DNA from 2 places in the Rhodobacter sp. JA431 genome. Region 1 is predicted to be linked to the other one. Evidence: riboswitches for the same ligand, from Rfam matches in the RefSeq annotation. Region 1 holds a riboswitch; the other holds the start of a gene.
What was found. A riboswitch is a leader RNA that binds a small molecule or an ion and turns the genes downstream of it on or off. The one in region 1 is predicted to bind cobalamin.
Positions count from the first base shown of each region.

Region 1 (4,414 bases):
CCGCATGGCTTTGGCCCGAGGCGGCAATGCCAAGGCCCTGCAAAAACGCGGCGCGGAAGGCATCGGCAGAAAACATCCCGTGCAAATAGCTGCCCGTTATCCTGCCATTGGCCGAAATCGCACCCTCTGCCTGGCCCTCAATCCGCGCAAAGGGGCGGGCGCGGTCCGCGCCCTCGGTCTTGCCAATGTGAATCTCATAGCCTTCAACATCAAGCCCGGTGGGCGCATGGGTGGCGCGGGTGCGGGTCAGGCGCTTGTCGGGGGTCATCACCGTGTCGACGTCCAACAGCCCCAGCCCCGGCGTGGTGCCCGGCGCGCCTTCAATGCCATCGGGGTCGGCGACCGAGCGGCCCAGCATCTGATAGCCACCACAAATGCCCAGCACATGACCGCCGCGCCGCACATGCGCTTGCAGGTCAATGTCCCAGCCCTGATCGCGTAAAAACGCCAGATCGCCGCGCGTGGATTTGGAGCCGGGGACTATCACCAGCTTCGCCTCGCAAGGGATCGGCTGGCCCGGCGTGACCATCACCAAATCCACCCCCGGCTCGGCGGCAAGCGGGTCAAGGTCATCAAAATTCGCAATCCGCGAGAGCGCAAGGCAGGCGATCACGGTACCCCCCGATGTGCGCCCCGAGCCAAGATCCAGCGCATCTTCGGCAGGCAGCAAATGCGCTTGGCGAAACCACGGCAAGGTGCCAAAGCCGTGCCAGCCGGTGCGGGCTTCGATGAGCCGATAGCCATCGTCAAACAGCGATACATCGCCCCGGAACTTATTGATCAGAAAACCAGAAATCATCGCGGCATCGTCTGGATCCAGCACCGCTTGCGTGCCGATGATCTGCGCAATCACACCGCCCCGGTCAATATCGCCCGCCAGCACCACCGGCACATTGGCCGCGCGCGCAAAGCCCATATTGGCGATATCGCCTTGGCGCAGGTTGACCTCCGCCGGGCTGCCCGCGCCTTCGACGATCACCAGATCATGGCTGGCTTTCAGCCGCTCAAAACTCTCCAGCACAGCGCCCATTAGCTGCGGTTTGAGCCCCGCATAATCGCGCGCCTTGGTGGTTGTGAGCCGCTTGCCTTGCACCACGACCTGCGCGCCCACATCAGTCTCGGGCTTGAGCAAGATCGGGTTCATATCGACCATCGGTTCGAGCCCGCAAGCGAGCGCCTGAAGCGCCTGCGCACGGCCAATCTCGCCCCCATCCGCCGTCACGGCGGCATTGTTGGACATATTTTGCGGCTTGAACGGCGCAACCTTCAGCCCCCGCCGCTTTGCCGCGCGGCACAACCCCGCCACCAGCATCGACTTGCCGACGTTTGAGCCAGCGCCTTGGATCATCAGGGATTTCATGCCCGGCCTCCGGTTGTGTTGTACGTTTGGGAGCCTCCGGCGGAGGTATTTTGTGCCAAGAAGAAAGGGGCGCGGCAAATATTATAGCGGCGCTGCGCCTTGGGCCGCCGCAGCGGGGAAGACGCAGCGCTTTCTCCTTGGGCGGTCATCGGGACCTCTCCCTGTACCGCAGTCAAAGCCTCACAAAGCAAGGTTAACGACTCCTTAACGTGCCCGTTTCTTCTTGGCCGAAATACCTCGGGGGTCTGGGGGCCGCGCCCCCAGCCGTTGCCTTAAAACTCCACGCCCGCTTGCCCTTTGATGCCCGAGCGGAACGGGTGTTTGATCTGCCCCATCTCGGTCACCAGATCGGCCAGCTCTATCAACTCGGGCGCGGCATTGCGGCCCGTCAGCACGACATGGGTCATTTCGGGTTTTTCGTCGCGCAAGAAGGCAAGCACCTCGTCGCGGTCAAGATAATCATAGCGCAGCGCGATATTGATCTCGTCCAAAAGCACCATGCGGATCTCGGGGTTGCGGATCAGCTCTTTCGCCTTTTCCCACCCCGCTTTTGCCGCCGCCACATCGCGTTCGCGGTCTTGGGTTTCCCAAGTGAAACCCTCGCCCATCGCGTAGAACTGGCACAGATCGCCAAAATGGGTGGTCAGCAAGCGCCGCTCGCCCGTGTCCCAAGCGCCTTTGATGAATTGCACTACCGCGCAGGGCATTTCATGCGCGATGCAGCGCAGAATCATCCCAAAACCAGAGGAGCTTTTGCCCTTGCCAGAGCCGGTATGGACGATGATCAGCCCCTTTTCGCCGGACTTGCCCGCCATGATCTTATCGCGTGCGGCCTTTTTCTTCGCCATCTTCGTGGCATGCCGGGCCAGATCGTCGGGTTTCTCTTCCGGGGCGCTGTCGTTTTCAGACGTCATCGGGGCGGTCCTCGCGCTTGACAATGGCAGGCGTCTCGCCCACTCAGGGGCGGCGCTGGTTTCTGTCCTATGACAGGCGAAGAGGGAATGCGACAGGGTTTGCGACTGAAACAGTCAAAAACACGAAACGCAGCCGCCCCCGCGACCGTGACCGGAGAGGGCGCCCCGCACCACTGGCAAAAGCCGGGAAGGGGGGGCGACCGTGGGGTTTAGGCCTCGCATCCGCAAGCCGGGAGACCTGCCAGCGTATGTGTTTCGGGCGGACGGGGTGTGCCGCGACCGGGAGGGGCTTCATGCCCGTCTTCGGCCCCGCCCCCAAACCCATTAAGGAGGGGTGATGGCCACCACGCTGCACGTTTGCACCACTTGCCGCCGCGCAGGTGTTGAGCCCGAAGGCGAGGCCCGCCCCGGCGCGCTTTTGCACGCTGCGCTTACCGATCTGCCTTGCCCCGAGGGGGTTACGGTGGTGCCGGTTGAATGCCTATCGGCCTGCACACAGGGTTGTTCGGTGGCGCTTTCGGCCCCCGGTAAATGGTCCTACGTCTATGGCCGCATGGGCCCCGAAGATGCCGCGACCATTTTGGAAGGCGCAGCGCTTTACGCGCAAAGCGCCGATGGCCTCGTGCCGTGGCGCGCGCGGCCCGAAATTTTCCGCAAGCAAAGCCTTGCCCGTATTCCCCCGCAAGATCTGCCCGTTCAGGAGTAAGCCATGTCGGACCTCGTCAAAATTCCCGTCACTGTGATCACCGGCTTTCTGGGCGCGGGCAAAACCACGCTGATCCGCCATCTGATGGCGAACCCGCAGGGCCGCACGCTCGCGGTGTTGGTCAATGAATTTGGCACCGTGGGGGTGGATGGGGACATTCTGCGCCAATGCGCCGATGAAAACTGCCCCGATGAGAACATTGTCGAACTGGCCAATGGCTGCATCTGCTGCACCGTGGCGGATGATTTCATCCCGACGATTGAGGCGCTGATGGCGCGGCCCAATCGCCCCGATCATATCTTGATCGAAACCTCGGGCCTTGCGCTGCCCAAGCCGCTTTTGAAAGCCTTTGACTGGCCCGCGATCCGCTCGAAAATTACCGTTGATGGTGTGATTGCCGTGGCGGATGCCGAGGCCGTGGCGGCGGGCCGTTTTGCGCCCGATGAGGCGGCGGTGGATGCGCAGCGCCAAGCCGATGACAGCATCGACCATGAAACGCCGCTTTCGGAAGTGTTTGAAGATCAGATCGCTTGTGCGGATTTGGTGCTTTTGTCGAAAGCCGATCTCGCGGGCGAGGCAGGCTTGGCCGCCGCGCGCGCGGTGATTGAGGCCGAAGCCCCGCGCAAGCTGCCGATCTTGCCGATGGTCGAGGGCACGATTGACCCGGCGGTGGTCTTGGGCATTGGCGCGGCGGCGGAAGATGATCTGGCCGCGCGGCCAAGCCACCATGATGGGGCCGATGATCACGAGCATGATGATTTTGAAACTGTGGTGATTGAGCTGCCCGAAATCACCGACCCGGCGGCGCTGGTGGCGGCGATTGAACGCTTGGCAACTGAGCAAAACATTTTGCGCGTCAAAGGCCATGTCGCGGTGGCGGGCAAGCCGATGCGTTTGCTCGTTCAGGCGGTGGGCGCGCGCGTGCGCCATCAATATGACCAGCCTTGGGGCGACCGCGCCCGCCGCTCCGCGCTTGTGGTCATTGCCGAGCATGATGATGTGAATGAAGCCGCGATCCGCGACGTGCTGCTTTCCGGGGTGTCTGCCTGATGCATGTCGTCTTCCGCGAAAGCCACGGGCTTGAGGAAACCGAGGTGCCGACCGATCTTGGTCAGCGCCCGGCGGACCTTGTGGCGCTGTCTTTCTCTGACAGCGACCTTGGCGCTTTCGCGGCGGGCTGGAAACGGGCGGGCGGCAAACTGCCGACGCTGCGGTTGGCAAACCTTGTGGCGCTGCGCCACCCGGTTTCGGTCGATACTTATGTGGAAAATACACTCTCCGGAGCCAAGGGCATTTTGATCCGCCTGATCGGCGGAGAGGCGTATTGGCCCTATGGGCTGGCCTCGGTGCAAGACTTGTGCCGCCGCAAGGGGATCGCTTTGGCGGTGCTGCCCGCGGATGGGCGCGAGGATGAACGGCTCGATGCGCTCTCGA
Region 1 covers NZ_OBMP01000002.1:404,558-408,971, reverse strand. The annotation lists gene CRO18_RS05660 (cobyric acid synthase) at 1-1,360, opposite strand, end outside; gene cobO (cob(I)yrinic acid a,c-diamide adenosyltransferase) at 1,633-2,274, opposite strand; cobalamin riboswitch at 2,314-2,535, shown strand; gene CRO18_RS05650 (DUF1636 domain-containing protein) at 2,612-2,980, shown strand; gene cobW (cobalamin biosynthesis protein CobW) at 2,984-4,030, shown strand; gene cobN (cobaltochelatase subunit CobN) at 4,030-4,414, shown strand, end outside.

Region 2 (4,414 bases), on a different contig from region 1:
CCCGCTCCCTCTTTGCCGCTTCGGCGAACCGGATGCTGGAAACACCCCCGAAGGAAACCGCATGACGCCCGTGTTTGATGGCCATAACGATATTCTCTACCGCATCCTGCAAGTGCCCGAAAAGCGTGAAGAAATTTGGCTGACGGGGGAGGGGAAAGGGCATCTGGACCTGCCGCGGATGCAGGCGGGCGGTTTTGCGGGGGGCTTTTTTGCGATCTATGTGCCGTCCCCCGTTTCGCATGATTTTGCGGAGGTCATGACGCAGATGGACAACCCGCCCTATGCGCTGCCGCTGCCCGATTTGATTGATTTTGAAGGCGGTCTTCCGGTGGCTTTTGCGGCGGCGGGGCATCTTTTGTGGATGGAGCGCGCCGCGAAGGGCGCGTTCCGGCTGTGCCACACGTCGGGGGAGATTCGCGCCGCGATGGCCGAGGGGGTCATTGCGGGCCTGATGCATATGGAAGGGGCCGAGGCGATTGATGAAGACCTTGATGCGCTGCACAGTTTCCATGCGATGGGGCTGCGCTCGCTCGGCCCGGTCTGGTCGCGGCCCACGATCTTTGGTCACGGCGTGCCGTTTTGCTTCCCCTCCTCGCCCGATACTGGGCCGGGGCTGACGGAGGCAGGCAAGCGGCTTGTCAAAGAATGCAATGCGCTCAAAGTTTTGGTGGATTTAAGCCATCTCAACGAAAAAGGCTTTGACGATGTGGCGCGGCTTTCTGATGCGCCGCTGGTCGCCACCCATTCCAATGCCCATGCAATCTGCCCCTCGTCGCGCAACTTGACCGATCGGCAGTTGAAGATGATCCGTGAAAGCCGCGGCATGGTTGGGGTGAATTACGCGGTCAACTTCCTCAATGAAGATGGGTTGAAGGCGGCGGATCGCGGCTGGGTACCCACCTTGCGCCACCTTGATTACCTGCTCGAACGGCTGGGCGAGGATCATGTGGGCCTTGGCTCCGATTTTGATGGGGCCGATGTGGCCGAGGTTCTGGGCGATGTGGCGGGGCTGCAAGGGCTGATTGGCGCAATGCGCGAACATGGCTATGGCGAAGAACTGATCGCCAAAATCGCCCATGAAAACTGGCTTGGCGTGTTGGAGCGCACCTTCGGCGCGTGATCTGCGGCACCCTGTCGTGTGGCGCAGCCGCCCGCATGCGCCACACTGCATCGAAGCGATGGAGGGCAGGATGGACAAGATTGGTGTGATCGGGCTGGGCCGGATGGGCGCAGCCATTGCCGAACGGTTGGCGGGGCAGGGCGGCACGGTTTGTGGCTGGACCCGCAGTGGCCGCGCGGTGGAGGGCGTGCCCTTTGCCGCGACCTTGGCCGATCTGGTGGCGCAAAGCACGGTTTTGGTGCTGAGCCTTTATGACGATGCCGCCGTGGGCGCGGTGCTGGATGCTTTGCTTGATGTGCCGCTGGAGGGGCGGTTGATCATCGACACGAGCACCGCGAACCCGCAAGTGTTGCAGGCCCGCGCCGCTGCGCTGGCGGCCAAAGGTGCGCGCGCGGTGGATGCGCCAATTTCGGGCGGGCCGGAACTGGTGCGCGCGGGCAATTGCGGCATTTTCATTGGCGGCACAGAGGCGGATGCCGAGTCCGCGCGCGCGGTGCTGACGCCGCTTTCCGCGCGCATCTTCCACACCGGGCCTTTGGGCGCGGGGCTGGTGATGAAAGTGATCAATAACGGGATGTTGCAAGCCTATTGGGCGGGCCTTGCCGATATGATGCCGCTTGCGCGCCGCGCCGGCCTGCCGCTGGAAACGGTGCTGAATATCTTGGCGGGTGGCCCCGCAGGCATGCCCGCTTTGCGCGATCGTCTTCCCAAAGTGCTGGGAGAAGATGAGGCTGTGGGCTTTCCGGCCCGTGGCGTTTTCAAAGACAACGCGCTTTTCCGCGCGATTGTGCAGGCGCATGGGCTAACGGCCCCTACGCTTGAACGGCTGGCAGCGGAGCAAGAGGCCGCCACAGAAACCGGGGTGATCGACCAAGACCTCGCCCGTCTGATCTGGCTCGCCTATGACCGCGGCGCGGAGAATCTGTCGCAGCCGTGAACGCTTGACTGAAACGGTAAATTATTATCCCTTGTGTGCGTTCAAGTTCCGGTGGGAGCCGGATGAAAAGGGAACACGGAACGGCCCCAAGCCGAAGCCGTGGCTGCCCCCGCAACTGTGAGCGGTGAGCGACATCGACATGCCACTGGGCAATGCCCCGGGAAGGCCGATGAAGCGACGACCCGTGAGCCAGGAGACCTGCTTGAGCGATCACCCTTTCCGGGCGCGGGGCGTGCCATGGAAGCGGCTTGATCCGCAGTGGTGACATGTCGCCGTCTGCGGGTTTTTTCCCCGCAGCATTCGCATTGCAGGCCCTTGGCCTGCGCTTGTCATGTCGGGCCGTTGGGGGCCCGGGGGGAATGGTCTATGACGTTCTATCCAGCGCTTCGGCGCTTTCTTTGCGTATCCACCTGCCTAAGCTTGCCGGGGCTTGCGGTGGCGCAAGACTTTATGATGCTTGATGATATTTTGGTGCGCGCCAATTTGGAGGCGACCGACCCGGACCGTTCGGGCAGCACGGTGCATGTGGCAACGGGCGAAGATTTGGCCACGGCGCCTTACACGCGACTTGGTGCAGCGCTGGCGCAAATGCCGGGGCTCAGCTTCAAATCCAACGGCCCGGCGGGAACGGCTTCGACCATCACTTTGCGCGGCGCGCCGGCGCAATATGTGCCTGTTTTGCTGGATGGGATCGAGATGGGTGATCCCGCCGCGGGCAAGGGCGATTTTGACTTTGGCACTTTGGGGGTGGCAGGGATTGACCGGGTCGAAGTGCTAACCGGCGCGCAATCGGCGCTTTACGGGTCAAACGCGGTCGGCGGCGTGATCAACCTGACAAGCTTCCGCGCGCAAGAGCTTGGCACTGCGCAGCGCTTTGCGGTGGAATACGGCAGCTATGCCACGCAAAAGATCAGCTATGCCTATGCGGCCAAAACCGAACGGGGTGAGGTTTCGGTTACGCTGTCGCATCTGTCTTCAAACGGCTTTTCCGCCAAGGAGGAAAACGACGGGAATTTTGAGCCCGATGGCTTCCGTGCGAACCGGATTGGCTTCTTTGGGCAATATCAGGTGACCGATGCGGTGACGGTGGGGCTCAATGGCTTTTTTGAAGACAGCCGGGGCGAGAATGATGTCTGGTCGGGCGATACCGCAGCCAATATCGGCCAAGATTACACCGACCGCCGCGCCACCGGGTTGCGCGCTTTTACCGAAATCACCGCAGGCGCTTTCGACCATAAGATCGAGGCGAGCTATTACCGATCAGACCGGCAAAGCTATTCTTACGGGGCAACAGCCCCTTCGGATTTTGACGGCAAACGGGTGAAACTGTCTTACACGGGGGCGGCCGATCTCGGCGCCTCTGCACGGGTGATCTTTGGGGCGGATCGCAAGCGGGAGTCGGTGGAAGGCGAGGGCAGCGTCACCACTTTGGGCGTGTTTTCTGAGTTGAACTGGGCGGTGAGCGACCGGGCGGACCTTTCGGCCACGCTGCGCCATGACGACCATGAAACTTATGGCGGTTTCACCTCGGCGCGGCTCTCTGGTGTTTATCGACTGCAAGAAGATCTGCTGTTGCGGGCTTCGCTTGGCAATGGCTTCCGCGCGCCCTCGCTTTATGAGCTTTACGGCCCCTATGGCGATGCGGCGATGGCGGTTGAAAAAAGCACCAGCGCCGAGCTTGGGGTCGAAAAACGCTGGGGAGAGGCGGCCAGCCTGCGCGCGACGGCGTTTTGGCTTGAGGCAAAAAACCTGATTGGGTTTGACTATGCCGCGACCTCTTGCGGGCAGGCTTTTGGTTGCTATGCGCAAGTGCCCGGCACCACCCGGCGCAGCGGACTAGAGCTTGAGGCCGAGGCGGCGGTGACGGAGCGGCTCACGCTCAAGGGCAATTACACCTATATCCAAAGCGCGGGCACAGGCATGGCGGCCAATGCTTGGGCGGGCGTTGCGCGCCATGATCTGAACCTGAGTGCCGAAATGGCGCTGACGCCGGATTGGACCGGGCTTCTTACGGTCGAACGGGTGATCGACCGGCCCGGAACGCTGGCCAATTACACCGTCGCCAACGCAGGCGTCCGCTATGACTTTGGCGCCGGGAAACAGGCTTACCTGCATATCGAAAACCTCTTCGACGAAGAATATCAAACGATTAGCGGCTATGGCGCCTCGGATCGGGCGGTGTATGTGGGTTTCCGTGCGCAGTTCTAGTTTGGCTTTGATGCTGGCGGCGGGGCTCGCCGCCAGTGTTCCCGCTTGGGCAGAGCCTGCGCCTGCGCGCGTGGTCTCCATCAACCTGTGCACCGATCAATTGGCGATGCTTTTGGCTGCGCCGGGGCAATTGCGCTCGGTCACGATGC
Region 2 covers NZ_OBMP01000003.1:365,777-370,190, forward strand. The annotation lists gene CRO18_RS08605 (ABC transporter ATP-binding protein) at 1-65, shown strand, start outside; gene CRO18_RS08610 (dipeptidase) at 62-1,120, shown strand; gene CRO18_RS08615 (NAD(P)-dependent oxidoreductase) at 1,191-2,057, shown strand; cobalamin riboswitch at 2,084-2,278, shown strand; gene CRO18_RS08620 (TonB-dependent siderophore receptor) at 2,424-4,265, shown strand; gene CRO18_RS08625 (ABC transporter substrate-binding protein) at 4,240-4,414, shown strand, end outside.
Region 2: it holds a riboswitch for cobalamin, as region 1 does, so the genes downstream of both, CRO18_RS08620 (TonB-dependent siderophore receptor) here and CRO18_RS05650 (DUF1636 domain-containing protein) in region 1, are expected to answer to the same signal.